Regions from separate parts of the Arthrobacter arnarulunnguaqae genome, predicted to be linked through region 3. Evidence: riboswitches for the same ligand, from Rfam matches in the RefSeq annotation. Region 3 holds a riboswitch; each other region holds the start of a gene.
The links. A riboswitch is a leader RNA that binds a small molecule or an ion and turns the genes downstream of it on or off. The one in region 3 is predicted to bind thiamine pyrophosphate.

Region 1: linked by a shared signal. The riboswitch ahead of thiM (hydroxyethylthiazole kinase) and the one ahead of ACHAAJ_RS09495 (sodium:solute symporter family transporter) in region 3 are both predicted to bind thiamine pyrophosphate.
Region 2: linked by a shared signal. The riboswitch ahead of thiC (phosphomethylpyrimidine synthase ThiC) and the one ahead of ACHAAJ_RS09495 (sodium:solute symporter family transporter) in region 3 are both predicted to bind thiamine pyrophosphate.
Region 4: linked by a shared signal. The riboswitch ahead of ACHAAJ_RS07080 (ECF transporter S component) and the one ahead of ACHAAJ_RS09495 (sodium:solute symporter family transporter) in region 3 are both predicted to bind thiamine pyrophosphate.

What each region holds. Positions count from the first base shown of each region.
Region 1 is NZ_JBIMER010000021.1:26,897-34,523, forward strand. Features, by position in the region: gene ACHAAJ_RS14170 (NAD(P)H-dependent oxidoreductase) at 1-437, opposite strand, end outside; gene ACHAAJ_RS14175 (aldehyde dehydrogenase family protein) at 562-2,025, opposite strand; TPP riboswitch at 2,099-2,192, shown strand; gene thiM (hydroxyethylthiazole kinase) at 2,184-3,014, shown strand; gene thiE (thiamine phosphate synthase) at 3,011-3,694, shown strand; gene ACHAAJ_RS14190 (bifunctional hydroxymethylpyrimidine kinase/phosphomethylpyrimidine kinase) at 3,691-5,313, shown strand; gene ACHAAJ_RS14195 (uracil-xanthine permease family protein) at 5,359-6,675, shown strand; gene ACHAAJ_RS14200 (aminoglycoside phosphotransferase family protein) at 6,706-7,627, shown strand, end outside.
Region 2 is NZ_JBIMER010000010.1:5,852-13,478, reverse strand. Features, by position in the region: gene thiC (phosphomethylpyrimidine synthase ThiC) at 284-2,089, opposite strand; TPP riboswitch at 2,087-2,194, opposite strand; gene ACHAAJ_RS10485 (helix-turn-helix domain-containing protein) at 2,254-2,841, opposite strand; gene ACHAAJ_RS10480 (IclR family transcriptional regulator) at 2,913-3,725, shown strand; gene ACHAAJ_RS10475 (GNAT family protein) at 3,737-4,231, opposite strand; gene ACHAAJ_RS10470 (acyl-CoA synthetase) at 4,236-5,816, opposite strand; gene hcaB (3-(cis-5,6-dihydroxycyclohexa-1,3-dien-1-yl)propanoate dehydrogenase) at 5,813-6,664, opposite strand; gene ACHAAJ_RS10460 (aromatic-ring-hydroxylating dioxygenase subunit beta) at 6,692-7,303, opposite strand; gene ACHAAJ_RS10455 (FAD-dependent oxidoreductase) at 7,347-7,627, opposite strand, start outside.
Region 3 is NZ_JBIMER010000008.1:82,916-90,542, forward strand. Features, by position in the region: gene ACHAAJ_RS09490 (LuxE/PaaK family acyltransferase) at 1-187, opposite strand, end outside; gene ACHAAJ_RS09495 (sodium:solute symporter family transporter) at 184-1,647, opposite strand; TPP riboswitch at 1,640-1,754, opposite strand; gene thpD (ectoine hydroxylase) at 1,916-2,815, opposite strand; gene ACHAAJ_RS09505 (ectoine synthase) at 2,952-3,356, opposite strand; gene ectB (diaminobutyrate--2-oxoglutarate transaminase) at 3,429-4,697, opposite strand; gene ectA (diaminobutyrate acetyltransferase) at 4,791-5,348, opposite strand; gene ACHAAJ_RS09520 (alpha/beta fold hydrolase) at 5,789-6,094, shown strand; gene ACHAAJ_RS09525 (alpha/beta fold hydrolase) at 6,094-6,531, shown strand; gene ACHAAJ_RS09530 (hypothetical protein) at 6,543-7,280, shown strand; gene ACHAAJ_RS09535 (DUF421 domain-containing protein) at 7,354-7,627, shown strand, end outside.
Region 4 is NZ_JBIMER010000005.1:136,232-143,858, forward strand. Features, by position in the region: gene ACHAAJ_RS07075 (ATP-binding cassette domain-containing protein) at 1-1,249, opposite strand, end outside; gene ACHAAJ_RS07080 (ECF transporter S component) at 1,265-1,882, opposite strand; TPP riboswitch at 1,933-2,062, opposite strand; gene ACHAAJ_RS07085 (DUF4235 domain-containing protein) at 2,133-2,402, shown strand; gene mnhG (monovalent cation/H(+) antiporter subunit G) at 2,410-2,811, opposite strand; gene ACHAAJ_RS07095 (MrpF/PhaF family protein) at 2,811-3,080, opposite strand; gene ACHAAJ_RS07100 (Na+/H+ antiporter subunit E) at 3,077-3,676, opposite strand; gene ACHAAJ_RS07105 (Na+/H+ antiporter subunit D) at 3,703-5,352, opposite strand; gene ACHAAJ_RS07110 (Na(+)/H(+) antiporter subunit C) at 5,349-5,894, opposite strand; gene ACHAAJ_RS07115 (Na+/H+ antiporter subunit A) at 5,891-7,627, opposite strand, start outside.

The DNA of each region.
Region 1 (7,627 bases), on a different contig from region 3:
AGCTTGACGTCCTCGAGGACGGTCGCGCCGGCGATGCCGACGGCCTTGCGGGCCTCGTCCTGCGCCCACACGCCGCCGAACTGGCCGAACGCGGTGCCGATGACGGCGGCCGGCTTGCCGGTCATGGCGCCGGCGCCGTACGGGCGGGACAGCCAGTCGATGGCGTTCTTCAGGACGGCCGGCATGGTGCCGTTGTACTCCGGGGAAACCAGCAGCATGGCGTCCGCGGCACCGGCGGCGGCGCGCAGCTCGGCCGCGGCGGCCGGAACCTGGCCCTCGATGTCGACGTCCTCGTTGTAGAACGGCAGGTTCTCGAGGCCCTCGAACACGTTGACCTCCACGCCCTCGGGCGCGTTGGCGGCGGTGGCCTCGGCCAGCTGACGGTTGGTGGATCCGTTGCGCAGCGAGCCGACGAGGGTCAGGACGGTGGTTGCCATGGGGATGCTCCTATTGGTTTGGGGAACCGGCGCGGGGGCCGATCGATCTTCCACAATATGCAACCGCATGCAATACCGGCCTGTTCCCGTCTCCGGCGTGACGCTCGACACCCCCGTGGCCGCGCTAGAGGATCCGGCGCAGCAGCCCCGCCTTCAGACGCCCGTACGGCGGGTACACGGCCCTGAGCGTATCGACCACGGCCGTCTTCGACAGAACGGACCGGAACTGGCTGAACGTCTCGAACCCCGCCCGCCCGTGGTAGCTCCCGTGCCCGGACGCCCCGACGCCTCCGAACGGGAGCGCGGGGATGGCCAGGTGCGCGTTGCAGACGTTGTGCCCGATCGCCCCGGCGCGCACCCGGTCCTCGAAGGCGGACTGCAGCCGGGGCTTCTCGCTGAACAGGTACGCCGCCAGCGGGGAGGGACGGGAGTTGATGAACCGCACCGCGTCGTCGAACGAGGCCACCCGCACGATCGGCAGGACCGGCCCGAAGATCTCCTCGGTCATGACCGGGGACGCCGGGTCGACGTCGGCCAGAATGGTCGGCTCGATGAACAGCGACTCCGCGTCCGAAACCCCGCCGCTCACGATGCGGCCCGCGCCGCCCGCGGCCGCCTCGATAAACCCGGCGAGCCGATCGAACGCGGGGCGGTTCACGATCCGCCCGTAGTCCCTACTTTTCGCGGGGTTGCGTCCGTAGAAGGACGCGATCGCCTTGGGGAGGTGCTTTTCCAGCCCGTCGGCGGCCGTCCCCACGGCCAGGACGTAGTCCGGGGCCACGCACGTCTGGCCCGCGTTCGGGAACTTGCCGAAGGTGATGCGGCGCGCGATCGCCGCGGGGTTGCCGTCCACGACGACGGCGGGGCTCTTGCCTCCCAGCTCGAGCGTGGTCGGCGTCAGGTGGCGGGCGGCCGCCTCGGCCACGATGCGGCCCACCCGCTCGCCTCCCGTGAAGAAGACATGGTCCCACCGCTGGGCCAGCAGCGCCTGGCTGGTCTCGACGCCGCCTTCCACGACGGCGACGGCGCGGGGGTCGAGGTACCGGGGAACCAGTCGCGCGATCAGCTCCGACGTCGCCGGCGCGAGCTCCGAGGGCTTGAGGACCACGCAGTTCCCGGCGGCCAGCGCGCCCACCAGCGGCGCGAACACCAGGTTGACCGGGTAGTTCCACGGACCGATGACCAGCACCAGGCCCAACGGCTGCGGCTCGACCTTGGCGGACGCCGGCTGGAACGCCAGCGGAACGCGGACGCCCTTGGCCTCCATCCACTCGGTGAGGTGGAGCTGCGCATGGTCGATCTCCCCGCGCACCAGATCCAATTCGGTCAGGTGCGCCTCGACGGCCGATTTGCCGAGGTCCGCGGCCAACGCCTCGAGGAACTCGCCCTCGTGGGCGTCGAGCATGCGCTCCAGTGCGCGCAGCTGCCCCGCACGGAACCTCCGGGGGTGGGCCAGGTGCGTGGACGCCGAGTCGCGGAGCCGGGTCACGGTCTCCGCGACGACGGGGACGGCCGGGACGGCCGATGACGCGTCCGCGACGGTGTCCGCGCGCGGCGGACGCGGCTTGGTGCGAGAAAAAAGACCCATGGTCATCAACCTAGCCGTTTCGGCATCCGCCCGAGCACGAGGGAGTTCACGGGCGGAACGCGGTAAGCTCGCCTGCAGTGACACGGGGTGTCCGCCAGGGACTGAGATCACACCCGTACACACCTGATCTAGTTCGTACTAGCGGAGGGATGTCGCCCATGGATTCCATTGCGCCTTCACACCTTGTTCCACCCGTCGTCTCGCCCGAATCGGCCGCGAACCACCTGGGGCGGCTGCGCGCCACCGCGCCGCTGGTCCAGTGCCTGACCAACACGGTCGTCGCGAACTTCACGGCCAATGTCCTCCTCGCAGCCGGCGCCGCCCCGGCCATGGTGGACGTTCCCGGCGAGGCCGCCGAGTTCGCCCGCCTCGCCTCCGGAGTCCTGGTCAACCTCGGGACCCCGCACCGCGAGCAGCGCGAGGCCATGCTCGAGGCCGCCCGCGCCGCGCACGAATCCGGCACGCCCTGGGTGCTGGATCCCGTGGCCGTGGGCGCGCTGGCCCTGCGCACCGGGTTCGCGGGCCTGCTCGTTGAGCTGCGCCCCGACGTCGTGCGCGGCAATGCCTCGGAGATCATGGCCCTCGCCGGCGTCGGCGCGGGGGGACGCGGCGTGGACGCGACGGACGATGTCGACGCGGCGCCCGGCGCGGCTGCCGCGCTGGCCCGCCGGACCGGCGGCGTGGTGGCAGTCTCCGGCGCGGTCGACCTGATCACGGACGGCGAGCGCACGGTGCGCGTGCACGGCGGCAGCCCGCTGCTCACGCGCGTCACGGGCGGAGGCTGCGCGCTGGGCGCCCTGGTCGCCGCGTTCGCCGCGGCCGCGGACGATCCATTCGCCGGCAGCGTCGCCGCGCACGCGTTCTTCTCGGTGGCCGCGGAGGCCGCGGCCGCCTCGGCGACGGGTCCGGGGAGCTTCGCCGTCGCATTTCTCGACGCACTGTCCTCCACGACGCCGGAGCAGCTTGCGGAACGGGCGGTGCTGCGATGAGCGCCGCGTTCGACCTCTCGCTCTACCTGGTGGCCAACGCGGGGAGCACCAACGGGCGCCCGCTGGCGGAGATCGTCGCCGCGGCGGTCGACGGAGGGGCGACGATCGTCCAGCTCCGGTGCAAGGACGTCCCGGCCCGCGCCTTCCTCGACGACGTCGTGGCCTGCTCCGAGCACACCGCGGGCCGCGCGGCGCTCGTCGTCAACGACCGCGTGGACGTGTACCTGGCCGCCCGTGAGGCCGGCGCCCGCGTCGACGGCGTGCACATCGGGCAGTCGGACCTGCCGGCGCCGCTGGTGCGCCGTTTGATCGGCCCGGACGCGATTCTCGGTCTCAGCTCGGGGAAGCTGCCCCAGCTGGAGGCCCTCGCGGCCATGCCCGCCGGCACGGTCTCCTACCTGGGGACAGGTGCGGTTCGGCCGACGCCGACGAAGAAGGACCACCCGGATCCAATCGGCTTCGGCGGGCTGGCGGAGTTCGTCGCCGCCGCGCCGCTGCCCTGCGTGGCCATCGGCGGGCTGGGCCACGGCGACGCGGGCGCGGTCGCCGTCGCGGGGGCGTCCGGCATGGCGGTGGTCCGGGCGGTCTGCGCGGCGGAGGACCCGGCCGCCGCCGCGCGATCGCTGCGCGCAGAATGGGAGGCGGCCTGCGCCGCGCGCCGATCGGGGGACCGCGCATGAGCGCCGTGCCCAACATCCTGTCCATCGCCGGGTCCGATCCCTCGGGCGGCGCCGGAATCCAGGCGGACCTGAAGTCGATCGCCGCGTGCGGAGGCTACGGAATGACCGCCATCACGGCGCTGACGGCGCAAAACACCCGCGGCGTCAGCGGCGTCCACATCCCCCCGGTGGATTTCCTGGCCGCCCAGCTGGCGGCGGTCGCGGAGGACATCCGGATCGACGCCGTCAAGATCGGCATGCTCGGCAACGCGGAAACCATCCGGACGGTGTCCACCTGGCTCCAATCCCTCCCCCCCACCACGCGAAGTGGACATTACCGGGGGTTAGTTAAGGGTGGTGATGTCCACTTCCGGGGGTTGGGGGAGGGGCGGCCGGTGGTGGTCTTGGATCCCGTCATGGTCGCCACCAGCGGGGACCGGCTCTTGGACGACGACGCCGGGGCCGCACTGCGCGCGCTGCTTCCCCTCGCGGACCTCGCCACGCCCAACCTCGCCGAGCTCGCCGAGCTGTCCGGCGCACCCCTGGCCGCCAGCTGGGAACGGGCACTCGAACAGGCCCGCTCCGTCGCGGCCGAGTTCGGGATCCTGGTCCTCGCCAAGGGCGGCCATCTGGCCGGCCACCCCGGCGGCTGCCCCGACGCGCTCGTGGACGCGGACGGCGTCGTACTGGAGGTCCTCGGGGAACGGGCGCCCACGCGCAACACCCACGGAACGGGCTGTTCGCTGTCCTCGGCGCTCGCCACGCTGTACCCGCGGACGGGCAACTGGCCGGACGCGCTGCGCCTGGCCAAGGCCTGGCTCGGTCAGGCGCTCGCGGCCGCTGACGCCCTCGACGTCGGATCCGGCGAGGGACACGGCCCCGTCAACCACTTCGCCGGGCTCTGGCAGGGCGGCGTTCCGCCGACCCCGGACGCCCTGCTCGGTTCCTGGTGGGAGGACATCGCCGGGATCCGGGCGGGCATCGACGACCTCGCGTTCATCCGCGGACTCAAGGACGGGACGCTGGGACAGGAGGACTTCGAGCACTACCTCGGGCAGGACGCGCTCTACCTGCGCACGTACGCCCAGGTGCTGTCCCGGGCGTCGGAGCTGGCGCCGAACGCCGAGGAACAGCGCTTCTGGGCCGCCTGCGCCACGGGCTGCCTCGAGGAGGAACTCGAGCTGCACCGCGCCCATCTCGGGTCCGCCGCCCCGCCGGACCCCACCGCGACCACCGCGGGCTACCTGAACCACCTCACTGCGTCCGGCCGGACGTACCCCGTCCTGGTCGCCGCGATCCTGCCGTGTTTCTGGCTCTACCAGGACGCCGGAACCCGGCTGGCCGCGGCGGCCCGGGACGGGCACCCCTACGCCGACTGGCTGGCCGCCTATTCCTCACCCGAGTTCGACGCCGCGACCCGCGACGCCATCGACCTGGTCCAGAAGGTCGCGCTGCGCTCCGGCGCCGACGAGTTGGCGGCCATGCGCCGCGCCTTCCACGAGTCGTCCCGGCACGAGTTGCTGTTCTTCGCGCAGACAGCGGCCGACGGCGATCCCGGGGGCTCCGGGCCCGAGCTCGCCGAGACCGTGCCGGCCCCAGGGCGCGGCACCGTCGGGCCGGCCGGGGCGCGCGCGGAGTAGGATTCCGGGGGGATCCCCCACCCAGCACCCTCTGCGGAAGGCACCATGAGCAACCCCCTCGGCTTCGGCTGGACCCTGCACGGCGACGGCAAGACCATCCGCCCCGGCACCGTCGTCGCCCCCGACGAGCGACTGAACTGGTTCCAGACCACGGGCATCGGCGTCCAGCACGTGATGGCCATGTTCGGCGCCACCGTCCTGGTGCCCACCATCACCGGTTTCCCGGTCACCACCACGCTCCTGTTCTCCGGCATCGGAACCCTGCTGTTCCTGATCGTCACCGCCGGCCGAGTGCCCAGCTACCTGGGATCATCGTTCGCGTTCCTCGCGCCGGTCGCGGCCGCCATGGGAGCGCACGGCATGGGCGGCGCACTGGGCGGGATCGTCCTCGCCGGCGTCGCGCTGTTCCTAGTGGGCCTGGTGGTGCAGAAGGCGGGCGCCGGCTGGATCCACGCCATGATGCCGCCCGTGGTGATGGGCACGATCGTCGCGCTGATCGGCCTGAACCTCGCCACCACGACGACGGCGGCCATGGAGGAGGTGCCGCTGACCACCTTCACCACCGTGGCCGCGATCGTCCTGTCCGCCGTAATGTTTAGGGGCCTGCTGGGGCGGCTGTCGATCCTCGTGGGCATCGTCGTCGGCTACCTCGTGGCCCTCGCCCAGGGGCAGGTGACGTTCGCGCCGGTGGGCGAGGCCGGCTGGCTCGGGCTGCCGCCGTTCGCCGTTCCGTCCTTCCACTTCGACGTGCTCGCCCTGTTTCTGCCGGTCGTCTTCGTGCTGGTGGCGGAGAACATCGGCCATGTGAAGACGGTGGGCCTGATGACCGGACGGAACCTCGACGGGGTCAACGGCCGCGCGCTCATGGCCGACGGCGCCGCGACGGTCCTCGCCGGGTTCGGCGGCGGTTCGGGCACCACGACCTACGCGGAGAACATCGGCGTCATGGCGTCCTCGCGCGTGTATTCGACCGCCGCGTACTGGGTGGCCGGAACCGTCGCCATCCTGGTGGCGTTCCTGCCCAAGTTCGGTGCGGTCATCAACACCATCCCGGCGGGCGTCAGCGGCGGCGCGGGGATTGTGCTGTACGGCATGATCGGCATCATCGGCGCCCGGCTCTGGGTCCAGAACCACGTCAACTTCTCCAACCCGATCAACCTGATGACCGCCGGCGCGGGCCTGATCATCGCGATCGCCAACCCCACGCTCGCCGTCGGCGGCATGCAGTTCGGCGGGATCGCGCTGGGAACGGCCGCGACGCTGGCAATTTACCACGCCATGGGAACCATCGCCCGGGCCCGCGGGACCGAGCCGACGGACGCGCCGGAGGACGAGGGCGCCGAACCCAGCAAACTCGGCTGAGCGGCCGGCCGCCCCCGGTAGGATGGCGGGGTGGCGGACTGGAACGAGGAGTGGGAAACGGAGCACTGGCGGGCCGAGGCCCGCGAGTGGATCTCCCTGGTGCTCGATTCGTACTCGCTGCGCGCCACGGGACCGGCGGACCAGGGATCGATCGATCTGTGGTCCACCCGGATCACCGTGCCGACGGACCACGGCACCCTGTACTTCAAAGCGAACAACCCCGGCCAGTTCGCCGAGGTCACCGTGACCTCCACCGCCGCGAACCTGGCACCGGACCAGCTCGTGATGCCGCTGGCGATCGAACCGGTGCGTGGTTGGATGATCTCCCCGGACTACGGCGAGACGCTCCTGTCCGTCCCCACCACGGACTACCAGTTGTGGGGCCGGATCGTGCGGGACTTCGCGCGGCTGCAGCAGGACCTCGTTCCGTTCGGCGACACGCTCTTCGACGCCGGACTCCTCCAGCTCGACCCCGCCGGGCTCCCCGGCTACATCGACGGCCAGTTGATGCTGCACGCGTCCATGCCGCCGGACCACCCGCTGCACCTCCCGGCCCGCGACGCCGAGTACCTCAACGCGCGGCTCGGCGACATCGGAGACATGACCGCGTTCCTGGCCTCCGGCCCCGTGCCACTGACCCTGGACCACAACGACCTGCACCGGGGCAACGCCTTCCTCCCGGTCACCCCTGACGAACCGCTGCGGTTCATCGACCTCGCGGACGCCTACTGGGCCCACCCCTTCTCCTGCCTCGGCGTGCCCATCCGCGTGATGTGCGAGGAACTGCGCGCCACGCCCGACGATCCGCGGATCCGCCGCGTGGTCACGGCCTACCTCGAGCAGTGGCGGGAATACGGGACGGTGGAGGAGCTGCGCCCGTACGTCGAGCCCGCGTTGCGCGCGGGAAAGATGCAGTCGCACGGGACCTGGATGCGGATCCTCGCGGGGGCGT
Region 2 (7,627 bases), on a different contig from region 3:
ATGAAGGGTGATCTCGAGTTTGTCAGCCATAAAGGAACGAAACACCGCCGACGGCAGTACGAGCTGGCAAATGGCGCCAGAATCTGGTTCTACGTCGACGAACGCTCCGTTGTACTGACCGACGTCCACACACACCATCCCAACGCCACCAAATAGGTCAAAAGGTCGATAACGGTGACCTGTCGCGGCGGTCCTATGCCCCGCCTGTCGGTGCCCACCGCCACTGGACCCCGTCCGCGCCGCCTCGCTTCGGGCGGCGCGGACGGGGTCCAGTGCTTCGAGGTTAGGCGTTCGGCGAGCCCACCCCGATGGTCTGCTGCAGGTAGACGCTGCCGCCGGCCCCGGCGAACTCGCGGCTCTTCTCCTCCATGCCCTCGGAGATCCGCCGCTCGATGTCCTCGGCCAGCACCTGCTGGTCCGCGGCCGAGCCGAACTGCTTGCGGATGTCCTGCGAGATCCGCATGGAACAGAACTTCGGCCCGCACATCGAGCAGAAGTGCGCCGTCTTGGCCGGCTCGGCCGGCAGCGTCTCGTCGTGGAACGCCTCCGCCGTGGCCGGATCCAGCGACAACGCGAACTGGTCCTTCCAGCGGAACTCGAAGCGCGCCTTGGACAGGGCGTCGTCACGCTCGTGCGCACCCGGATGGCCCTTGGCCAGGTCGGCGGCGTGCGCGGCGATCTTGTACGTGATCACCCCGGTCTTCACGTCGTCCTTGTTCGGCAGCCCGAGGTGCTCCTTCGGGGTGACGTAGCAGAGCATCGCCGTGCCGTAACGGGCGATCTCCGTGGCCCCGATGGCGCTGGTGATGTGGTCGTAGCCCGGCGCGATGTCCGTCACCAACGGGCCCAGCGTGTAGAACGGCGCGCCGTCGCACAGCTCCTGCTGGCGCTCCACGTTCTCCCGCACCAGGTGGAACGGGATGTGCCCGGGCCCCTCCACCATGACCTGGACGTCGAACTCCCACGCCCGTTTCGTCAGCTCGGCCAGCGTGTCGAGCTCCGCGAACTGAGCGGCGTCGTTCGCGTCGGCGATCGAGCCGGGCCGCAGCCCGTCGCCCAGGGAGAACGCGACGTCGTACCGGGCGAAGATTTCGCAGAGCTCGTCGAAGCGCTCGTAGAGGAAGTTCTCGCGGTGGTGCGCCAGGCACCAGCCCGCCATGATGGACCCGCCGCGGGACACGATCCCCGTGACGCGCTCGGCGCTCAGCGGCACGTAGCGCAGCAGCACGCCCGCGTGGATGGTCATGTAATCCACGCCCTGCTCGCACTGCTCGATCACGGTGTCGCGGAAGACCTCCCAGTCCAGCTTCGCCGCGTCGCCGCCGACCTTCTCCAGCGCCTGGTAGATGGGCACGGTGCCGATCGGGACGGGCGAGTTGCGGATGATCCACTCGCGCGTGGTGTGGATGTCGTCGCCGGTGGACAGGTCCATCACGGTGTCGGCGCCCCAGTGGGCGGCCCACTGCAGCTTGTCCACCTCCTCGGCGATCGAGCTGGTCACGGCGGAGTTGCCGATGTTCGCGTTGATCTTCACCAGGAACGCCTTGCCGATGACCATCGGCTCCGACTCGGGGTGGTTGATGTTGTTGGGGATGATGGCCCGTCCGGCGGCGACCTCGCTGCGCACCAGTTCCACGTCGCATCCCTCGCGGAGCGCCACGTAGCGCATCTCCTCGGTGACGACGCCGGCGCGCGCGTAGTGCATCTGCGTCACCACGCGCCCAGCTAGCGAACGCCGCGGGACCGGACGCGCGCCCTTCCATTCGGATGATGCCGCGCCGCGGCGCACGGCCGACTTCCCGTCGTCGTGCAGGTTGCGCTCGCGGCCGCCGTACTCCTCGGTGTCCCCGCGGCCCTCGATCCACGCGGCGCGGAACGGCGGCAGCCCCTCCAGCGGGTCGCTGCCCGGCCCCGCGGTGCGGTAGACGTTCAGCGGCGGATTGGGGTTTCCGTCCGGGGAATCGTCCAGGCTGATCGCCGTCACCGGCACGCGGATGCCGGAGTCGGCGTCCTCCAGGAACGCCGGCGAGTGGGCCGGGTGCTGTTCGGAGGCACGGTGGATGGACTGGTTTTCTGCTGAAACGCTCACGGATGAGCCCTCACTTCCTACGCCGGCATGACCCGGACAGGTTCGACGGTCGCAGGCAGCGTCAGCCTGATCTCAGCCCTTGCGAGGGCACCCGTGTGGACGATGGCGAGCCTAGCCCACTTGGGGCGCCCGGGCCAACGGGCGCCCCATTCCGGAGCGAGAGCTCAGGCCGGATCCCCGGTGCCGTCCCCGTGCGGGAACTGCGGCACCTGGGGCGCCGTCGTCGTCAGATGCGCGACGGCGGGGCCCCCGACCGCGCGGTAGGCGTGTTCCGCGTCGCCCGGGAAACGCAGGAAATCGCCCTCGCCCAGGCGGCGGAGGTCCCCCACCGGACCGGCCTCCAGCGTCCCGGACACCACATACAACTGGTGCAGGGACCCGAATCCGTGCACCTCGACCACGCGCGTCTTCGTCGACGGATGCACGCGCAGGACATGCGTCCGGACGTATCCGGACCCATAGATCCGGTCCAGGTCCCTGACGTGCGCGACGCCAGCGGCACGCCAGGATGCGTCCGCCGCCAACGACTCGTGGACGGGAGTCCCCCATTCGGTCAGCAGCCGCACGACGCTGACGCCGAGCCCGTGCCCGATGCTCTCCAGGGTCCCCACCGTGGGGTTCCCGACGCCGCCCTCCACCTTGGACAGGGTCTGCTTGGAGATGCCCGCCAGCGCCGCAAGCTCGCCGAGCGAGAGGTCGCGCTCCACGCGGAAACGGCGGATGTTCCGGGAGACGAGGTCGTTGGCCTGCACACCCCAAGTGTCACCTATAAGTGACGAACTGTCATGTTTGACAGCCGCACGATGGCGCGGGAAACTAAAGCATGACCCGTAGCACCCCCGCGCCCCGCGACGACCGGACGGCCGTCGACAAGGCCATGTCGCTGCTCAACGCCTTCGGCAACGACGCGTTCGTCGGCGTCGGCGTCAGCGAACTCGCCCGCCGAGCCTCGCTGTCCAAGTCCACCGCCTTCCGGCTGCTGGCCACCCTGCAGAACAACGGTGCCGTGGAGCGCGCCGGCAACGCATACCGACTGGGAAAGATGATCCAGGACCTGGGCTCGACGCAGGAGGACGCGCTGCAGGGCCGCATGCGGGACGCGCTCACGCCGTTCCTCGCGGACCTCTACGAACTGACCAAGCAGACGGTCCACCTCGCCGTCCTGCAGGGCACCGACGTCGTCTACCTCAATAAGCTCTACGGACACCTGCAGGTGCGCAGCCCCTCGCGCATCGGCGGGCGTGCCCCGGCCTACTGCACCGCCGTCGGCAAGGTGCTCCTGGCCTACGATCCCGACGCCGCGGACGAGGCCATGCGCTCCGAAATGCTGGCCTGGACGCCGGCCACCATCACGGACCCGGACGCCTTCCGCCGCGAGCTCCTGGAGGTCCGCAACACCAACCTCGCGTTCGACCGCGAGGAGATCCTCACCGGTCTGAACTGCATCGCCGCCCCGATTTTCGGGCCCAACGGCAAGCCGGTGGCCTCGATGTCCGTGTCCGGGCCGGTCGGCAAGTTCGTCCCGGACTCGCAGGCCACCGTCCTGCGGAAGGTCTGCTACGCCGCCTCGCGCGCCGTGGCGGCGATCAGCGGGCAGCAGCACCAGGCCAAGCGGCAGGCGGCCAAGAGCGCCTAGCGCCGGACCGCCTAGCGCGTGGGGACGTCGTCGATCCGGCGCGACTCCTCGAGCACCCAGTCCGGTTCGGCGGCCATCAGGGAGACCGCCCGGTCCGGCAGGTCGACGTCGACGACGTAGCGGTAGCCGGCCCTCTCTGCACGCGCGATCTGCGCGACGTCCCCCTCCGGGGTGGAGACCACCAGGCGCCGGCAGGCCGGTTCGGCCTCCATGACGCGTTCGGACACCAGCTGGAGCGCCTCCGCGGGGGCGTCGGGCGACGGCACGAGCAGCCGGTCCCGCACGGAGGCCGGGTAGGCGGCGTCCAACTCGCTCTTGGCCACACGGACCACCGAGACGCTCCCCCGCGGGGCCCCGTCCTCGGTGACCGCGAACGTGGACTCGAAACCCGGCTCCGCGGAAACCGGGGCGGCCGCCCACGACGGCGGAAGCGCATCGGGCCAGCGCAACTGGTCGACCTCGTCGTTGGCGTGGTCGTTGTCGGCGTGCTCGTCGTGGTCCATCATGCGGCTACTCCTCCTCGCTGACCAGGCGGCGGATGGCCGGCTTGTCCAGTTTTCCCGCCCCGTTGCGCGGAACCGCGGCGGTCAGCACCAGCTTCTTGGGCAGCTTATAGCGCGCGAGGTAAGTCGCGGTGAACTCGCGGACGGACTCGATGTCCGGCACGGACCCGTCGGCGCAACTCATGACCGCCACCACCGACTCGCCCCACTTCTCGTCGTCGACGCCCACGACGGCGACGTCCAGGACGCCCGGGTACTCCATCAGCGCGCGCTCGACCTCCGCCGGATAGACGTTCTCGCCGCCCGTGATGATCATGTCCTTCAGCCGGTCCACGATGTAGAAGTAGCCGTCCGCGTCCCGGTAGCCGATGTCCCCGGTGCGGAACCAGCCGTCGTGGAACGCGGCGGCTGTCGCGGCGTCGTCGTTCCAGTAACCGGGAGTGACGTTGGGCCCCTTCGTCCACATCTCCCCGGTCTCGCCTGGCGCGAGGACGTCCGCACCGGTCGCCGGATCCACGATCTTGACCTGGCTGTACGGCATGGGGATCCCGCAGGATCCGCCCTTCGCGTACGTCAGTTCCGAGGGCAGGTACGTGGCGAACGGGGACGTCTCGGTCAGGCCCCACGCCTGCTGCACGGCTACGCCCTTGTGCTCGTACTGCCTCAGCAGCACCGGCGGGACCGGCGCGCCCGCGCAGATGAGCGCCCGCAGGCTGGAGATGTCGTGCGCCTCGAACTCCTTGGTCTGCTGCATCGCCGAAAGCTGCGCCGGGACCAGGAACGCCTGGGACACCCCGTACTCCTCGATGTCGCGCAGGGTCTGCCGCGGATCGAAGGTGCGGCGGAGCACCGTGGTGCCGCCGCGCACCAGCACGCGGATGGTCAGCGCGTTCAGCCCGCCGACGTGGAACAGCGGCGCGACCGCCAGGTTGGTGTCCCCGCGGCGCGTGTCCACCAGCGAATCGACGTTCACGGAGTTCCACCACAGGTTTCCGTGCGTGAGCTGCACGCCCTTCGGGACCCCGGTGGTGCCGGACGTGAACATCAGGATCGCCAGATCGTCCTCGGACCGTTCCACGGCCTCGGGCACCTCACCGCCGGCGGCGCCGAGGAACGCGGTCAGGGGCGTCCAGAACGACGCCGGCTCGCCCGCCACGGGCACGGCGGGATCGTTGTCCACGAGCACGAAGCGCTGCGTTCCGGCGTCGTGCCCGGCGAAGCCCGCCAGGGTCTCGACGACGTCCTGGTGGCAGGGCTCGACGACGACGACCGTGGGCGCCGAGCGCTCCAGCAGCACGCCGACCTCGCGCGGGGCGAGCCGGAAGTTCAGCGGCTCGAACACCCCGCCGAGCCACCAGGCGGCCAGCATGGTGGTGATGAAGGTGGCGCTGTTCAGGCCCAGGTAGGCCACGCGGTCGCCGTCGGCCACACCCTGGGCGCGTAGCGCGGAGGCCATCCGGCCGGCGTCGCGGGCGAGTTCGCCGTAGCCGATCTCGCGCCCCTCGTACACCAGCGCGGTGGAGTCGGGCGAGTACGCGGCCTGGCGGAGCACGCCGCCGACCGGGTTGATGTCGATCCGGTTGCTCATAGCTGGTCGCCTCCCGCGGCCCGGTCCCCGAAGCCGCGGACGGCGATGCCGCCGTCGGCGGGGATGATGGCGCCGGTGATGTTCCCGGCGTTGCTCCGCGATCCCAGCAGCACGTAGGAGCCGGTGAAGTCCACGGGCTCCACCGAGGCGTCGTGCAGCGGGATCAGCGGGTTGTTGCCCGTGACCTCCGAGCGGGCGAACGAGTCCGCGATGGAGCGGCCGTCCAGACCGATCGACGCCGGTCCGCGCAGGTCCGTGTTCATGCCGCCGACCGCGACCCCGTTGACGCGCACCTTCGGCGCGAGTTCGTAGGCGAGCTGGTTGACCAGCCCGCGGCAGGCGAACTTCGACGCCGTGTAGACGGGCCCGCCGCCGGCGGTGTGGAAGGAGGCGTTGGACAGCGTCATGACGATGGACCCCCGGGTCCTGACCAGTTCCCGCCACGCCGCCTCCACCGTGAGCAGGTAGCCCTTGACGTTGATGGAGAAAAGCTCGTCGAACGCGTCCCCCAACTGCTCCCCGTCCAGGCGCGTGATGGAGCGGTTGTAGTCCCAGATTCCGGCGTTGGGCACCAGGATGTCCAGCTTGCCGAAGCGCGCGACGGTCTGTTCGACGGCGTCGTGCAGGTCGCGCGTCTCGCGCACGTCGCCGGCGATCGCCAGCATGCGCTCCGGCGCGGCGCTCGCGTCAACCACGGCCTGCAGCTTGGCGAGGTCGCGGCCGAAGATCGCCACGGAGGCGCCCTCCGCCAGGTAGCGTTCGGCCACGGCCCGGCCGATCCCGGACCCTCCGCCGGTCACCAGGGCGACGTCGCCCCGGAGCCAGCCGGCCTGCTGTGTTTCACTCATGTGGACCTCTCGTGGTGAACGGTGCGGCTAGAAGAACGTGCTGAGGTTTTTCGCCTGGAGGACATTGGCGTCGAAGAGGATCTCTCGGCGCGCGACGCGGAATCCGCCGTCGGGCTGGATGCGCAGGATGTCCGTCCGTCCGCCGGCGTAGATGTCCGTTTCCGTTTGCAGGCGGTTGCGGTAGACCAGGAAGGCGCAGCGCGCGCTCAGGGTGCCGTCGCCCTGGTGGTGGACGGTGACGTTGGAGATCAGGTGGCGGGTCCGCGATGGCGGATCCTCGGCCCAGGCCATGCCGGAGTCGTAGCGGCGGATGCGCCAGGCCAGGGATTCCTTGGTCTCGTCGAAGTAGGCGGCCTCTCCCTCGCGTCCGATGGACAGCGCGGCCTGCCGGCGGAGCCGGTTGGTGCGCAGCGGGGCCCAATAAAAGAGGTCGTCGTCGAACACCTCGAGCCAGTCGGCGAAGCGGCCGTCGTCCAGGAGCTCGGCTTCGCGGAAGTAGAACTGCTGGACGCGGTAGGACAGCTCGGAGTCGACCAGGCGGCCGTCCAACTCGTCGGTCTTCGGCGCGCCCTTGTCCGATGTGGTGTTGTCCGGTGCGGCTGTGTCCAGCCCCGCCGTGGGGGCCACGTTTTCGGTCATGGTTTCGGCTCGCGTTTCTTGGAGGGGATCGATGGGATCGGGGTTAGCGGGCGAGTTTCTTGAGGTCGATGTCCGGGTCCGCCAGCTTCGCGGGATCCACCAGGATCCTGCGGTCGATGATGCGGCGGGCCGCGCGCACGGTCAGGCCGCCGTCGATCGCGGCGCACCCTCCCATGTATCCGTCCGGGTCCAGCCGGAAGCTGGCCAGCGGGACGCCGTCGCGCTCGCGGAGCACCACGCTGCCCTCGCCGAGCATCGAGCCGACGCCCTCGACGTGCACGCCGTGGCGGTCGGACCAGAACCAGGAGGCGCCGTGCGCGGGCA
Region 3 (7,627 bases):
TGTGGCGGTATTGGTGCTCGAACAACTCGAGCGCGAGTCCCCCGAATTCTGCCTCCGCGTCGCTCCCGCCGGCGCCGCCCCCGCCGCCGGTTTCCGACGGTGCGGCACCGCGTTCGACGAATGCCTGGATCCGCAGATCCAGGCTGTCGCGTTCCTCGGCCGCGGCCGGCTCCGCGTCGGCGGTCATCGGACCGTCTCCGGCGCATCGGCGGCGGATGGCCCCGGCCGTTGCGGCGACGTCAATGGCGTGGCCAACGCACCAATGCCCTCCATGTCCCGGCTCCGTCCGGACGCCAGGGAAACCACGACGGTGACCAGTGCGGAGGCGAACAGCGCGGCGAGGAACGGGGGAAGCGCGAGTCCCTCCGCGAAGGTCGCAACGGCAATGGCCTCGGGAAGGCTACCGCCGACCGCGAAACCGTACCCGAGGGCGGCCACGAGGCCGGCCACCGAACCGCTGACCGCGCCGCCCGGCGTCGAACGGCGCCACAGCCCCAGCAACGCGGGCACGATGGTGGCCGCGCAGAACAGGTCTGCTATGAGGAAAAGACGCAGCACCGAGAAGCCCTGGAACGCGACGAGTACCGGGATGACCGTGAACACTGCCGTTGCGATGCGTCCACCGGTGAGCCCCATGGAAGGGGTGTGCGTGACGGCAACCGCGGCGAGTCCGTTCTGCAGCGTGTCCACGGTGGATGCCACCAGCGCGAGGGTGAGCATGAGGACCAGCGCGAGAACCCATTGGGGCTGGAAATCCAGCAGGGCGAAGAAGGGTGCGGGCGGTTCGCCGAGGGAGACGCCATAGGCCGCCGCGAGCAGACCGACCATGCCCGCGGCGAAAACGACGGGAAAGCGCGTCACGGCCCCGAGGACCGCTCCGCGGCCCAGCGCACGCCCGTCCCGGGCCGCCCACACCCGCTGCCAGTAGCCGTTGTGGAAGAGGGTGGTTGCCGTCACCGCCACGACGAGCGTCAGTGCCGCCTCGACGCCCGTCAGGTCCACGGCGAACAACGCCGGATCCATCGGCGCGGCTTCCCGCGACAGTCCGCCGAAGAGCAGTGCGCCGACGACTATCAGCAGGGGAAACAACAGCCAGGATTGCCACCGGTCGGTCCGGATGGAGGCGCGGAGGCCCCCATAGGCCGTATAGAGAACGGTGATGAGCGCGACCGCGGCAATGCCGACCCGCGGATCCATGCTGGACAGGCGTCCGAGCACGGCGCCAACGGCGGTCAGTTCAGCTGCCAACGCCACCAGCATGTACAAGACGGAGATGCCGAGCACGTAAACGTGCATGGTGCGGCCGTAGCGGATCCGGACGAATTCGATCAGGCTGTGCCCCTCGGGAACCAGCGCCCGCAACCGCCGTCCCACGAAGACGAGGCCGAACAGGGGAACCGTGATCGCCACGGCGTACCCCAGGACGCCGGCCAGCCCCACTGAAGCGCCGACCTCGGGCGCCGCGAAGAGTATCCAGGCCCCGACGCCCGAGGCAAAAAACGACAGCCCCAGTCCAAGTCCGCCCTGGCTGCCGCGTGCCACCGTGAACTGTTCGAGGTCGCGGTCCCGGCCCACGGCCAGCCCAACCCACGCGAAAACACCGAGAACGCCCGCCAAAATTGCGATGGTCGTGGAAACACCAAGCATGAATGCTCATCCCTTCGCCGGCATTACCCGGACAGGTTCATGCGGTCGGCGACGTCGTCATTCGCCCTCTCAGCCCGGTTCGTACCCGAGCTCCCGCTCTACACGACTCGACTGTAGTCGCGCCGCTGCCCGCCTCCAAACCGGAATTCGTCAAGCGTTCGAGGCTTGGGATCGGTTCGCGGGCATGTTACTGGCCTACGCGCCGCTGGCCGTTCCCGGGGACATCGAACCCCGAAAACGGCCAGCGGGCGCACCGCCGTCGCACTGTCTAGCCCGCGGGCGTGAAGTCCCGGACTCCGATGTAGTCCGGGCGCGGCTCGGCCGCGCCGAACGGCTCCACCAGGGTGTTCTCGACGCTGTTGAACACGATGAACACGTTGGAGCGTGGGTACGGCGTCACGTTGCCGTTGGAGGCATGCATGCAGTTCGAGTCGAACATGATCGCCCCGCCGGCCTTGCCCTCGAGGACGTCGATCCCGTATTCGTCGGCGAACCGGGTCAGCGTCTCCTTGTCCGGGGTGCCGGCGCCCTGCATGACCAGCGACGCCTTGTAGTTGTCCTCCGGGGTCTCTCCCCCGCACGAGATGTACTTCTTGTGCGAACCGGGCATGATCATCAGCGGCCCGTTGTAGGAGTAGTTGTCCGTCAACGAAATCGAGACGCTCACCGCGCGCGGGGTGGGCATCCCGTCCTCGGCGTGCCAGGTCTCGAAGTCCGAGTGCCAGGAGAACTCCTTGCCCTCGAAGCCGGGCTTGAAGTTCACCCGGGACTGGTGGATGTAGACGTCCGAGCCCAGGATCTGCCGGGCGCGTTCCACCACCCGCGGGTCGTTGGCGATCTTCCGCATGACCGCGCTGGTGCGGTGCACGTCGAAGATCGAGCGCACCTCCTGCGACTTCGCCTCGACGATGGTGCGGTCGTCGGCGCGGACGGTCGGGTCCTCGGACAGCCGGCTCAGTTCGCCCCGGAGCGTCTCCAGCTCGTCGGCGGTGATGAGCTGGTCGATGGCCAGGTAGCCCTTGGACTCGAAACCCTCGAGGGTCCCCGCGTCCATGGGACCGTCGGTGGCGGATCCCCAGACCACGGGACCGGTCCGGTCCAGCACCTTGTAGTCGCTGCCTGTTCGTGTTGGATACTGGTCGTGTAGGCGACTCAGTGTCTCCGTCATGTCCGTTCCTCCTCGGTTGTTGCCGGTCTGCGCCGTACCGCGCAGACACCAATGTGCCGGACCTTTCGGGCCGGCACATCGTTGCTGCCCAGCCTTGCGGATGGGCAAATCCTTGGGGGCGCTGCCCCGGCGCGGGTTATGAGACCGGCGCGGGCTCCTCGACGATCAGCGGGTAGACGCCGTTCTCGTCGTGCACTTCGCGGCCCGTGACCGGCGGGTTGAAGACGCAGGCCATGCGCAACTCGCTGGTGGCGCGCACCGTGTGCTTCTCGTTGCCGTTCAGCAGGTACATGGTGCCGTCGCGCAGGTCGTGGACCTCGCCGGTGGTCTCATCCGTCAGCGTTCCCTCGCCCTGGACGCAGTACACGGCCTCGATGTGGTTGGCGTAGTGGAACGTCGACGTCGTGCCGGCGTAGATCACGGTGTCGTGGAACGAGAAACCGACGCCCTCCCCGGACAGCACCATGCGGCGGCTGCGCCAGGTGTCGGACTTGATGTCGCGGTCGGTGTCGTTGAGGTCGTTCAACTGGGTAACAAGCATGGTGCTCCTTTGGTTCTGGGGTTCCCGGGCCGCCGCGCGCGGCGGCCCGGGCAGGCGGGTTCCGGCGTCGTGCTAGACCGTGGCGAGCGCGGGGGCGCCCACGGCGACGCGCGTGGCGTCTGTCAGGATCTGCAGGCCGCGGTTCAGGTCGGCGTCGCTGATGGTCAGCGCCGGCATGAGCTTGAGGACCTCGTCGTCCGGTCCCGAGGTCTCCACCAGGAGACCGCGGCGGAACGACTCGGCTGCCACGAGGCCGGCGGTGGACTTGTCCGGGAAGCGCACTCCGGCGAGCAGGCCGCGTCCGCGGACGGATGCGCCTTCGACCGAGGCGGCCAACGCGTCCAGTCCGCGGTGCAGCGTGGCGATGGTGCCGGCGACCTGGTTCTGGAAGTCGTCGTTGGCCCAGTAGTTCTCCAGCGCCGCGGTGGCGGTGATGAACGCGGGGTTGTGGCCGCGGAAGGTGCCGTTGTGCTCGCCCGGGCCCCAGACGTCCAGTTCGCGGCGGAACAGGGTGAGCGCCATCGGCAGGCCGAAGCCGGAGATGGACTTGGAGAGGCACACGATGTCCGGCTCGATGCCGGCTTCCTCGAAGCTGAAGAACGTGCCCGTGCGGCCGCAGCCGGCCTGCACGTCGTCGACGATCAGCAGGATCTCGTGCTTCTTGCACAGGTCGGAGAGTCCGCGGAGCCAGCCGGCGCGCGCGGCGTTGAGGCCACCCTCGCCCTGAACGGTCTCGACGATGATGGCCGCCGGCTTGTCCACGCCCGAGCCGCTGTCCTCGAGGACGCGCTCCAGCCACAGGAAATCTGCCGTCTCGCCGTCGAAGTAGTCGTCGTACGGAATCTTGGAGCTGTTGGTCAGCGGGATGCCGGCGCCCTTGCGCTTCATCGAGTTGCCGGTGACGGACAGCGAGCCCAGCGTCATGCCGTGGAAGGCATTCGTGAAGGAGAGGATGTGCTGGCGGCCGGTGACCTTGCGGGCCAGCTTGAGGGCCGCCTCAACGGTGTTGGTCCCTGTCGGGCCGGGGAACATGACCTTGTAGTCCAGGTTGCGCGGCTCCAGGATGAGGCGCTGGAACGTCTCGAGGAACGTGCGCTTCGCCGGCGTCTTCATGTCGAGCGAATGCACGACGGCGCCGCTCGCCAGGTAGTCCATCAGCGGCGCCAGCAGCTTCGGGTTGTTGTGGCCGTAGTTGAGGGCGCCGGCTCCGGAGAAGAAGTCCAGGTAGTCGGTGCCGTCCTCGGCGGTCATGGTGCTGCCGGAGGAGTGCGTGAACACTGCCGGCCAGCTGCGGCAGTAGCCGCGGACCTCGGACTCGAGCGTCTCGAAAATGTCAGTCATGGGAAATCCCTTCGGTGGTGGTGCGAGTGGCGCCGTGGACGGTGCGGAGGCAACGGCGTCGTACGGCGGTGGTGGAGTGGACGCGTGGTGCGGTCAGCGGGCGGATGCGCCGGTCAACTGCAGTGCGCGCAGGTCCGCGTCGAGGCCGAGCGGGCCGATGCGGTACAGGTACTCGGTGTCGTGGCCGTCCGGGTAGAGATCCGGGGTGAAGAGCGGTTCGCGGTCGAAATCCGCTCCGTGCCGCTCGGCGAAACGGGTGAACAGGCGGTTGGAGGCCGCGTTGTCCGCCGTGATCGTGGTTTCCACGCGGTCGGCGCCGGCCCGGTGGGCCAGTTCGTCCAGCATGGCCGCGGCGAGGCCGCGTCCGCGCTGACTTTCGTCGACCGCGACCTGCCACACCATCAGCGTGCCGGGCTCGTCGGGGCGCATGTAGCCCGTGACGAAGCCACAGGGTTCGTCGGCCGCGGTGGCGACGATGGACGTCGCCGCGAAGTCGCGGCACCACAGGAGATAGGAGTAGGACGAGTTGAGGTCCAGGACCTCCGTGTCGCGTGCCATGCGCCAGAGCGCGTGGCCGTCGGTTGTATCTGGGTGGCGGAATTCTGCCTCGTGCCTCGGACGTGTCTGGGGTTCTTCGAGTTGGTCAGCCATCTATTCCAAGGTAGCGACCTGTGTGAGAACATCAAGCTGGGTCCGGGGTATTTGACACCATTTGGCGATATTTCGGCGGTCCGCGGCTCCGTCGAGCACCCCCGGGGATCGCCGGGTTGGCGCGGCTAGCGCGCTAGCGTAGTCACAACCCGGGCCCGCCTTCGCCATCGTTACCAAGCCGTTATATTTCGTAGCGTTCATCTTGCCGCTGGACGCCCTCACGGGGTAGCGTTCCCGCCCGCTTGCCGGGCAGAGGCGCTTACCGCGACGGCGTCCCGTCCGCCGACGCGCGGACTCGATTCGCGGCTGGTTTCGGGAACGAAAAACCCCTTTGCGTGCCACCGAAGACGCCTAGAGTGTGGGTACGGCGCACCGCCCCCACGGACGGAGTGCGCCGCCGAAGCGGGCGTGGCGCTCGCTGCACGATTCCAGGAGGAGCTATGGAACCCAACACCTCCCACATGCGCCGAGAAGAGGTCGACGTCGCCGGAACGCGGCTGTCCTACCTCGCGGCCGGCGACCCCGCCGCGCCGCCGTTGCTGCTGCTGCACGGCACATTTTGGAGCAGGGTGTGGCAGCCCGTGATGCCCCGGCTCGGGGACGCCGTGGCCTGCGTCGCGTTGGACCTGCCCGGTTTCGGGCGCAGCGACGGAGAGCTCGACGCCGGAACCGCCACCGCGGCGTCGCCCAACATCTCGCCGTCCACAGCGGGCGCGTCGACAAGCTCGTCCTGGTCAATTCGGTGATGTTCGATTCGTGGCCCGTCCCCGCGGTGGCCCGCTTCCGCGACCCGGACGTCCGCGCGGGGACCACGCCCGAGGACCTGCTCGCCGCACGGACGAAGACCATGCAAATGACCGTGGGCCGCGAGTTCAGCGGCGACGAGATAGCGGACTACACGTCCCCTTGGACGAGCCCGGCCCGCTGCCGGTCGTGGATGGCGATGGCAGGCGCAGCGGACGCGCGCTTCACCACGGATCTGGTCCCGGGTCTACTCGAGGCCGCCATCCCCACCCGCCTCGTCTGGGGACGCGACGACGACTTCCAGAAGGTCGCCTTCGCGCGCCGGTACGTCCGCGAGATACCCGGGAGCGACCTCGTGGAGGTGACTGGCCGGCACATCCCCACCGAAGACTCCCCGGAGGCCGTCGCGTCCGCCATGCTCGAACACCTCACGGACTGAAAAGGGGCACGGTGGACGACTCGACGACGAACGAGGGGGCACGGATCCGGTTGTGGTCCGCGGAGGCTTTCGCTGCGCGACTCGACCGGCCGATGGGTTTGCTCGGGGTAGTTTTCCTGTTCGTGGTGCTCGGTCAACTCCTGGTCTCGGACCCGGGCTGGAGCCGGACCTTCGCCGTCGTCGGCTGGGTGTTTTGGGCGATCTTCGTCGCTGAGTTCCTGCTACGCGCCCACATTGCGCGTTTCCAAGGCGCGTTCTGGAAGCGGAACTGGTGGCAGGTGATCTTTTTGCTCGTGCCGTTTCTGCGCTTCTTCCGCGCCCTGCAGGCCGTGCGATTGCTGCGGTTGGGTCGCCTGGCCCGGGTCGGCGGGATCCTGTCCGCCGGGGTCCGCGGGTCCCGCTCGGCGGGGCGACTGCTGTCCAACCGGATCGGGTGGCTGGCGACGATCACCGCCGTCGTGGTCTTGGCGTCCAGCCAACTGCTCTACGCCGTCGGCTCCCACGCCAACTACACCGATGCCCTCTACGAGGCCGCCCTGGCCACCATCACGGGGAGCGGGATCACGACGGACGACGCGTTCTCCAAGGTCCTGCAGATCATCCTGGCGCTCTACTCGGTGGCCGTGTTCGCCACCCTCGCCGGTTCCCTGGGCGCGTACTTCCTGCGGGAGCCGCTGGCGGGTCCGGCGCCTCCCCCGGCTCCGGGAATGCCCCGTATGCCCCCGGGAGAGGGCCTGGGAGACTCGTAGCGAGGCGGCCCGCAAGCCTGACGCCCCGCGCAGCGGGAATCGGCGCGATCCCGACAACGGAAGGAACAGCACGATGTGGTTCGACTCCTGGCCCGAGCTGATGCGGACGCTACTGGTGGGCACGGCGGCGTACGCGTGCCTCGTCGTCGTACTCCGTATTTCCGGGAAACGCACACTGGCGCAATTGAACGCCTTCGACTTCGTGGTCACGGTCGCCCTGGGCTCCACCTTGGCCACCATTCTGCTCAGCAAGGACGTGTCTTGGGCCGAGGGGCTGGCGGCCTTCGCGGTTCTGGCCGGCCTCCAATTCGTCGTGGCCTGGGCCTGCGCACGCCACCCCCGTCTCC
Region 4 (7,627 bases), on a different contig from region 3:
CCGCCACGAACTGGTGTTCCGGCTCCTGGAAGACGGTGCCGATGCGGCTGACCAAGTCGGCTGCCTTCCACCGGTGGGGACGCTCGGCGAGGACGGTGGAGTTGGCCCTCGCCGAACCCTCCGGCGGGTCGCCGGGCGAGGTGAGCGCCGGCGTCGCGACGACGCGTCCCGAGCGTTCGGGAAGGAGTCCCGCGAGCGTCAGGGCGAGTGTGGACTTGCCGGAGCCGTTCGCTCCGGTGATGCAAAGGGCCTCCGCGGCGCCCAGTCGCAGGTCCACTCCGGCCAGTGCCACGGGGGCGCCCGCGGTCCGGGCCACGGACAGCAGCTCGGTGCGCAGCAGCATCTCCCCGGCCGGGCGCGCGCCGGCGTCGTCCGCCATCGCCGGGAGCACCGGGAGGATCGGCACGTGGCCGGGAACCCACACGCCGGCGCGGATGAGATCCTCGCGCACGGGGCCGGGGGCGAACAGTTCGGCGGGAGTGCCCTGGTGCGCCACGCCTCCCCCGGGCTCGAGGACCACCACGCGGTCCACGTGCGGTGCCCAGGCATCCAGGCGGTGCTCGACGATGACGGCCGTCGCCCCGGTGAGTTCCAGTGCCGCCACCACGGCGTCGCGGACCTCGCGGACGCCCGCGGGATCCAGGTTGGCCGTGGGCTCGTCGAGCAGCACCAGACCGGGCCGCATAGCCAGGATCCCGGCGAGCGTCAGCCGCTGCTTCTGGCCGCCGGAGAGGGAGGACGACGGATGGTCGAGCCCGACCCGCAGCCCGACGGCGTCCAGCGCCTCGGCGACCCGGGGCCAGATCTCATCGCGCGGCACGGCGAGGTTTTCGGCCCCGAACGCCACGTCGTCGCCGACGCGCGCCTGGACGACCTGCGTCTCCGGGTCCTGCTGCATCAGTCCTGCGCGGCCCGTCGACGCGTGGGCCGGGCGACCGTCGACCAGCAGTTCCCCGGCGGATGCCGTGTCCTCGTCCGCGTGGAGCACGCCGGCGAGGGCGTGGAGCAGGGTGGATTTGCCCGCGCCCGACGGCCCGGCGAGCAGGATCCGCTCCCCCGGCCGGATGTCCAGGTCGAGGCCACGCAGGGCGTCTCGGGTGCGGTCGGCATGCCGCCAGCCCCACCCTCGGGCGCTCACCGAGGCGGGCGCGTGCCCGGCGACGGGCCGCGTGCCCGGCGCGGCGCCGTGTTCGCCACGCCGCTCCGCTCCGTGGCCGGCGGCACCGGCGTCGTGCATGTGGGTGGCCATGAGGGGACCTACCGGCTAGCCCCGGGCCGGTTCCTGTCCGGCCTTGCGGGAGGCGAGGGCGGACAGCGCACCGGTGCGGGCGAGTGCCCGGGTGGCCAGCCAGGACAACAGCCCGGCGATGACGATGCCGGAGACGGTCATGCAGCCCACGTAGACGAGCTTCATGGCGGCGGTGTATTCGGGGAACCAGTTGAAGACGAACGCGTCGTTGATTCCGCCGAAGAGGCCCGCCGCGGCGCCGGCGAGGAGCGCGGTCACCAGGCCCCAGCGCCGGTAGAGGAACGCGGCGAACACGAGTTCGGCGCCGAGGCCCTGGACAAGCCCGGACACCAGCACGGTCCAGCCGTATTCGGAGCCGAGGAACGCGGACACGACGGCGGCGACGGTCTCGCAGAACAGGGCCGCGCCCGGCTTGCGGATGATCAGCGCGCCCAGCACGGCCGGGAAGAGCCAGAATCCGGCCACGAGCGCCGAGGACGGCGGGAAGGCGACGAAGAGGAAGTCCAGCGCGTGGTGGATGGTGTTCCAGCCGAAGAAGATGACGCCGGAGGCGACGGCGATCACGGCCGCGACGACGATGTCGACGACGCGCCACGAGGCGCGCGCGTTGCGGGGGTTCTGCAGGGTGGTCATGGTTTTTCCTCCTTGAGGGCAAGGAGGGGAGGAAGAGTCGACGGCGCGCTCACCCTGAGATCTCGACTCCCTTCGCCGGTACTAGCCGGAGCAGGTTCGAGGGTCTGCGTCGAAGCGCACTCTCAGCATCAGTTGACCGGGCCGTTGGGCACCGATCGTGACGCTCCCCTGTCGTAGTTGTTCAGTGTCCCCAGTCTAGCCCCGCGTTATGCTGGGCAGGTAATCACGCCGAACGACGGGAGCACTGCACGTGAACATTCTGCTGAAGGTGGGCGGCACCATCATTTCGCTGGTCGCGGGGCTGGCCGGCGCCAAGGTCGTGGACGCGGTCTGGACGAAAGTCACCGGCAACGAGCCGCCCAAGCCGACGAACCCCAAGACGCAGGCGGAGGCGACGCTGCGCCAGGCACTGGGCTTCGCCGTGATGTCCTCCGTGGTCGCGGCCGTGATCCAGGTGGCGACCAACCGCGGGACGCAACGCGCCATCGCGCGGTTCAACCGCACCCTCGACGAGGTCTAGAAGGCGTCTAGGGGCTGCCCGGCGGGGTCTCGCGGCCGCCGGCGTTGCCGTCGGCGGCCCGGGCCACCACCTCGTCGAGGTCGTCCAGCACCAGCGTTTCCTTCTTCAGGTGCCTAGTCCGGTATCCGGATCGACCGACCATGTGTGCGCTGACTGGTGCCGTCAGCAGCTGGAGCATCCACGCCAGGAACAGCGCGGGGGCCACGGACCACGAGCCCATCTGCAGGCCCACGGCCGTGAGCATCAGCAACAGCCCCAGCACCTGCGGCTTCGTGGCTGCGTGCATCCTGGACAGCAGGTCGGGAAAGCGGAGCATGCCGATTCCGGCGGCGAACGACATCAGCGCGCCGACGACCAGGAAGACGGCGGACACCACGTCCACGGCGGTCCCCCACAGCGAATTGTCCATTAGGAGTTCCTCCGGTCCGTCACGTAGCGCGAGATCGTCACCGAGCCGATGAAGCCGATCACGCTGGCCGCCAGGACAAACGGCAGGTGGTCGATGTGGTGGTTCGCGGCCATGTCGATGCACAGGGCGGCGACGACGATGGTCAGGAGCACATCCAGGCCGATGACCCTCTCCAGGATGGAGGGGCCGCGGGCTATGCGGACGAGGGCCAGGGCCGCGGCGGCCGCGATCAGCAGTCCCGAGGCCCATACGGCGATGTCCATGATCATGCTGTCCTCCCGCGCTTCGCGCCGGCCTCGGCGCCGTTCTCCGCCTCGAGCGAGGCAAGTTCCTCGCGCGTCCCCATCACGCGAATCAGCCGGGCCTCGGTGGCGCGCACCTTGCGGCGGAAGTCCTCCGCCTCCTCCCGGGTGTTCACGTCCAGGACGTGGAGATACAGGGTCGCGTTGGGACGGTCCACCTCCACGGTGAACGATCCCGGTATCAGGGTGAGGACGTGGGAGACCGTGGTGATCATCAGGTCCTCGCGGCTGCGCAGGCCCACCCCGACGACGGCGCTGCGCACCTTGGGGCCCTTGACCAGCGCGGTGCCGAGGACCTGGAAACTCGCGACGGCGATGTCCCACACGAACCGCGCGGCGAAGAGCGCTGCGCGCCACACGTTGAACCGGCCGCTGAGCTCCACCGGCGGTAGCCGGAACGCGGACACGACGCCGAGGGAGATCAGGAACCCGAACACCAGGTTGCCGATGGCGAAGTCCCGCCAGAGCGCGCCCCAGACGAGCACCATCCACACCAGCAGCGGCAGCTCCACCATGAAGCGCGCACGCTTGCGGCGACGGGATGCGGCGCCGGGGGTGCGCATGCCCAGTGCGGACGGACGCGTGGGAGTCACGGTGCCACTCCCGTCACGGGTGCGTTGCGCTCCGAGGCGGTCCCCAGCACCGCCGAGATGTAGTCGTTGCGGTCCATCATGTTGCGCGCCGCCTGCTCGCTGAGTCCGAACAGCGGGCCGGCGAACACCGTCAGCGACAGGCCCAGGACCACCAGGGCGGCCGTCGAGCCGACCATGGCGCGGGGCAGGAGCTCGATGTCGCCGCGGTCGCTGAACCGGCTGGCGGGATGGTCGGCGACGTGGCGGTAGGTGGTCACGCGCCCGCCGTCGGCCGCGCCGACCAGGAGCAGCGGGTCCGGGTCCTCCGCGTCCTCCGCCTTCCGCCAGAACGCCCGGTTCCAGACCCGAGCGACGGCCAGCAGGGTCAGCAGCGACGTGGCCACGGCCCCGCCCAGGAGAACCCAGGCCAGCGGTGTCCCGAGTTCGATCCCGCCCTGCAGCAGCCCCAGCTTGCCCAGGAAGCCGGAGAACGGCGGGATGCCGGCCAGGTTCATGGCCGGGAGGAAGAACAGGACGGCCAGCACCGGGGAAAGCTTGGAGAGCGATCCGAGCCGGTCGGCGTTCGAGGTCCCGGCGCGGCGTTCGATCAGGCCCGTCACGAGGAACAGGGACGTCTGGACGATGATGTGGTGGGCGACGTAGTAGACCGTCGCGGCAAGCGCCGCCACGTTGCCGATGGCGAGCCCGAACACCATGAAACCGATGTGGCTGGTGAGCGTGAAGGAGAGCATGCGTTTGATGTCCGCCTGCGCGATGGCGCCGAGGATCCCCACGATCATCGTCAGCAGCGCGACCACCATCAGCACCGAGTTGATGCGGTCCCCGGGGAACAGCAGGGTCTCGGTGCGCACCATGGCGTAGATGCCGACCTTGGTCAGCAGTCCCGCGAACACCGCGGTCACGGGCGCGGGGGCCGTCGGGTAGGAGTCCGGGAGCCAGAACGAGAGCGGGAAGACCGCGGCCTTGATCCCGAACGCCACCAGGAGCATCAGGTGCAGGATCATCTGGGTGCCCGGATTGAGGTCGTTCAGCTTGAGCGCGAGGTCCGCCATGTTCACCGTTCCGGTCGCGGCGTAGATCATGCCGATCGCGATGAGGAACAACATGGAGGACACCACGGACACGACGACGTACGTCACGCCCGCGCGGATCCGCGCCGTCGTTCCGCCGAGGGTGAGCAGGACGTAGGACGCCGTCAGCAGTATCTCGAAGCCGACGTAGAGGTTGAAGAGGTCGCCGGCCAGAAACGCGTTGGAGACGCCGGCCACCAGAATCATGTAGGTCGGGTGGAAGACGGAGACGGGGCCGTCCTCGTCGCCGTCGGCCATGCCCTGCCCGGTCGCGTACACCAGCACGGCGAGGCTGACCGCCGTGGAGACCACGAGCATCAGGGAGGAGAACTCGTCGACCACCAGTGAGATGCCGAACGGCGGGGCCCATCCGCCGATCAGGACGGCCTGCGCTCCGTGGCCCCAGGCCGCGGTCAGCAGCCAGACCTCGAGCGCCAGGGTGATGACGAGCGTGGAAATCGTGGTGATGCGCTGGATCCGCGTATGGCGGCGCAACACGAAGGCCAGTGCCGCGCCCAGAATCGGAAGTGCTACGGCCAATGGCGCGAAGGCCACGGCGGCCAATGGTTCGGTCATCGTGCCTCCCTGTTTCTCCCGTGGTCGTCTGTTCCGGCGCTTTCCTCCGAGGAGGCCTGCCGCCGGTCGGATTCGTTTGCCGACCGGTTGGCGTCCGCGGTGGCCCGCGAGGCGGCCTCGTCGGTGTCCTCGCTGAACTCCGTGGTGTCCGCGGGGACCTCCGCGTCGTCCTCGAAGTCGAAGTGGGACTGCTCGGCGACGCGGCGGTCCTCGAGGTCGTCCACCACTTCGTCCCGCCGGGCGATGACCCAGGACCGGTAGATGATGGCGAGCATCAGGGCGGTCACGGCGAAGGTGATCACGATCGCCGTCAGGATCAGCGCCTGCGGCAGGGGGTCGGAATACGCGTCCGCGGGAGTCTCCGGGTCGTAAAGCGGGGCGAGCCCCGGCAACCCGCCGGCAATCAGGATCAACAGGTTCGCACCGTTGCCGATCAGCAGCAGGCCCAGCAGGACGCGCGTCAGGCTGCGCTCGAGCAGCAGGTAGATGCCGGCGGCGAACAGGACGCCCATGACCAGCAGTAGGGTGACGTTCGGTGTCATCGGGCCACCCCCTCCGTCTGCGGGGCCGCGGGGTTTTGGGGCTCTTCCGGGGTGGCGCCCTCGGAGCGTTCGTCGATCTCGGAGCCGAGGCTGCGCAACACGTCGACGACCAGGCCGACGACCACCAGGTACACGCCGACGTCGAAGATCGTCGACGTGACGAACTTGTGGTCCCCGAACACCGGCAGCGAGAACTCCAGGGCGGCGCTCTGGAACATCTGCCCGCCGAAGAACAAGGGCACGACGCCGGAAAGCGTCGCCGTCGCCAGCCCCATTCCCAGGAGGGTTCCGGGGCTGATCGGGGTCGACTCCGCGAGCTCGAACCGCCCGCCCGCGAGATAGCGGATGGTCAGGGCCAGCCCCGCGAGGAGGCCGCCGGCGAAGCCGCCACCCGGGGTGTTGTGCCCGGCGAGCAGCAGGTAGACCGAGAAGAGGATGAGGGAGTGGAAGATGAGCCGGGTCACCACCTCGAGGATGATCGACCGGCGTTCGGGGGCCAACGTGCGGCCCGCGACGATCCACGCGTCCTTGGCCGACTTGGCGAAGTGGCGGGCGATCGCCAGCGCGGCGGCGGATCGGTTCGGCGCGTGGATGTGCTCGGATCCGCGGTCCACGGATCCCGGCTCGACGTCCTCCACGGGGCGCTTGTCGTCGCCGCGTCCGCGGACGTAGATGAGGCTGGCGACGCCGGTGGCCGCGGCCGCCAGCACCGTGAGTTCGCCGAAGGTGTCCCAGACGCGGATGTCCACGAGGGTGACGTTGACGATGTTCTTTCCGGCGCCGCCGTAGTACGCGAGCTCCGGGAACGCCAGCGAGACGGGGTCCGCCGTGCGCGAGGCCATCGCGATCACCGCGATAGACATCATCACCAGGCCGAAGCCGATCCCGATGGCCGCCCGCAAGGCGCGGTGGCCCGCGGGGTTGGACGTCCACAGCGGGGCCGGAAGGGTGCGTAGCGCGAGGACCATGGCGACCAGGACGATGGTCTCGACGAGGAGCTGGGTCAGCGCCACGTCCGGGGCACCCTGCAACGCGAACAGGATGGCCATCCCGTAGCCGGTGACGCCAACCATCAGCACGGCAAGGAAGCGCTTGTTGGCCCGGATGGCCGCCAGGGCGCCCACCACCATGCACGCGCCGACCATGAGTTGGGCCGGGGTGTCGAACCACGTGATCTGTTGCGGAAGCGGCGTCTCGTAAACGAACACGGCGACCGCGGGGGTCAGCAACCCGACGGTGAGGATCACGGTCAGGTAGAATATCAGGGAGCCGCGCTGTGTCCGCCCGGTCACCCACACGGCGACCTCGTCGGTGGCCCCCAGCACGTTTTTGTAGGTTCGCTCGGCGTCGAACACCGGGTACAGGAGCTGCTGCGCGCGCGCCACCGGCCCGCGCAGGACAAACATCAGGGAGCCGGCGGCGACGATGACCGCCGACAGTCCGAGCCCCGGCGTGAGGCCGTGCCACAGCGCCAGGTGGATGGGGTGCTCCGCCTCCGGGAACAGCGCGGCGTACGGCTTGATCGCCTCCTCGAGCATTCCCGGCGCGAAGGCGAAGAACACCGTGGCGGCGGCCAGGACCAGCGGCGCGGCCAGGAACAGCCACGGCACGGGTTTGAAGTCCGTCGCGGCGACGCCGGGCTTCGTCGCGAAGCCGCCCCACACGAAGCGGGCGCTGTAGGCAAAGGTCAGGACGGACCCCAGCACGACTCCGGCGAGCAGCCACGTGCCCCC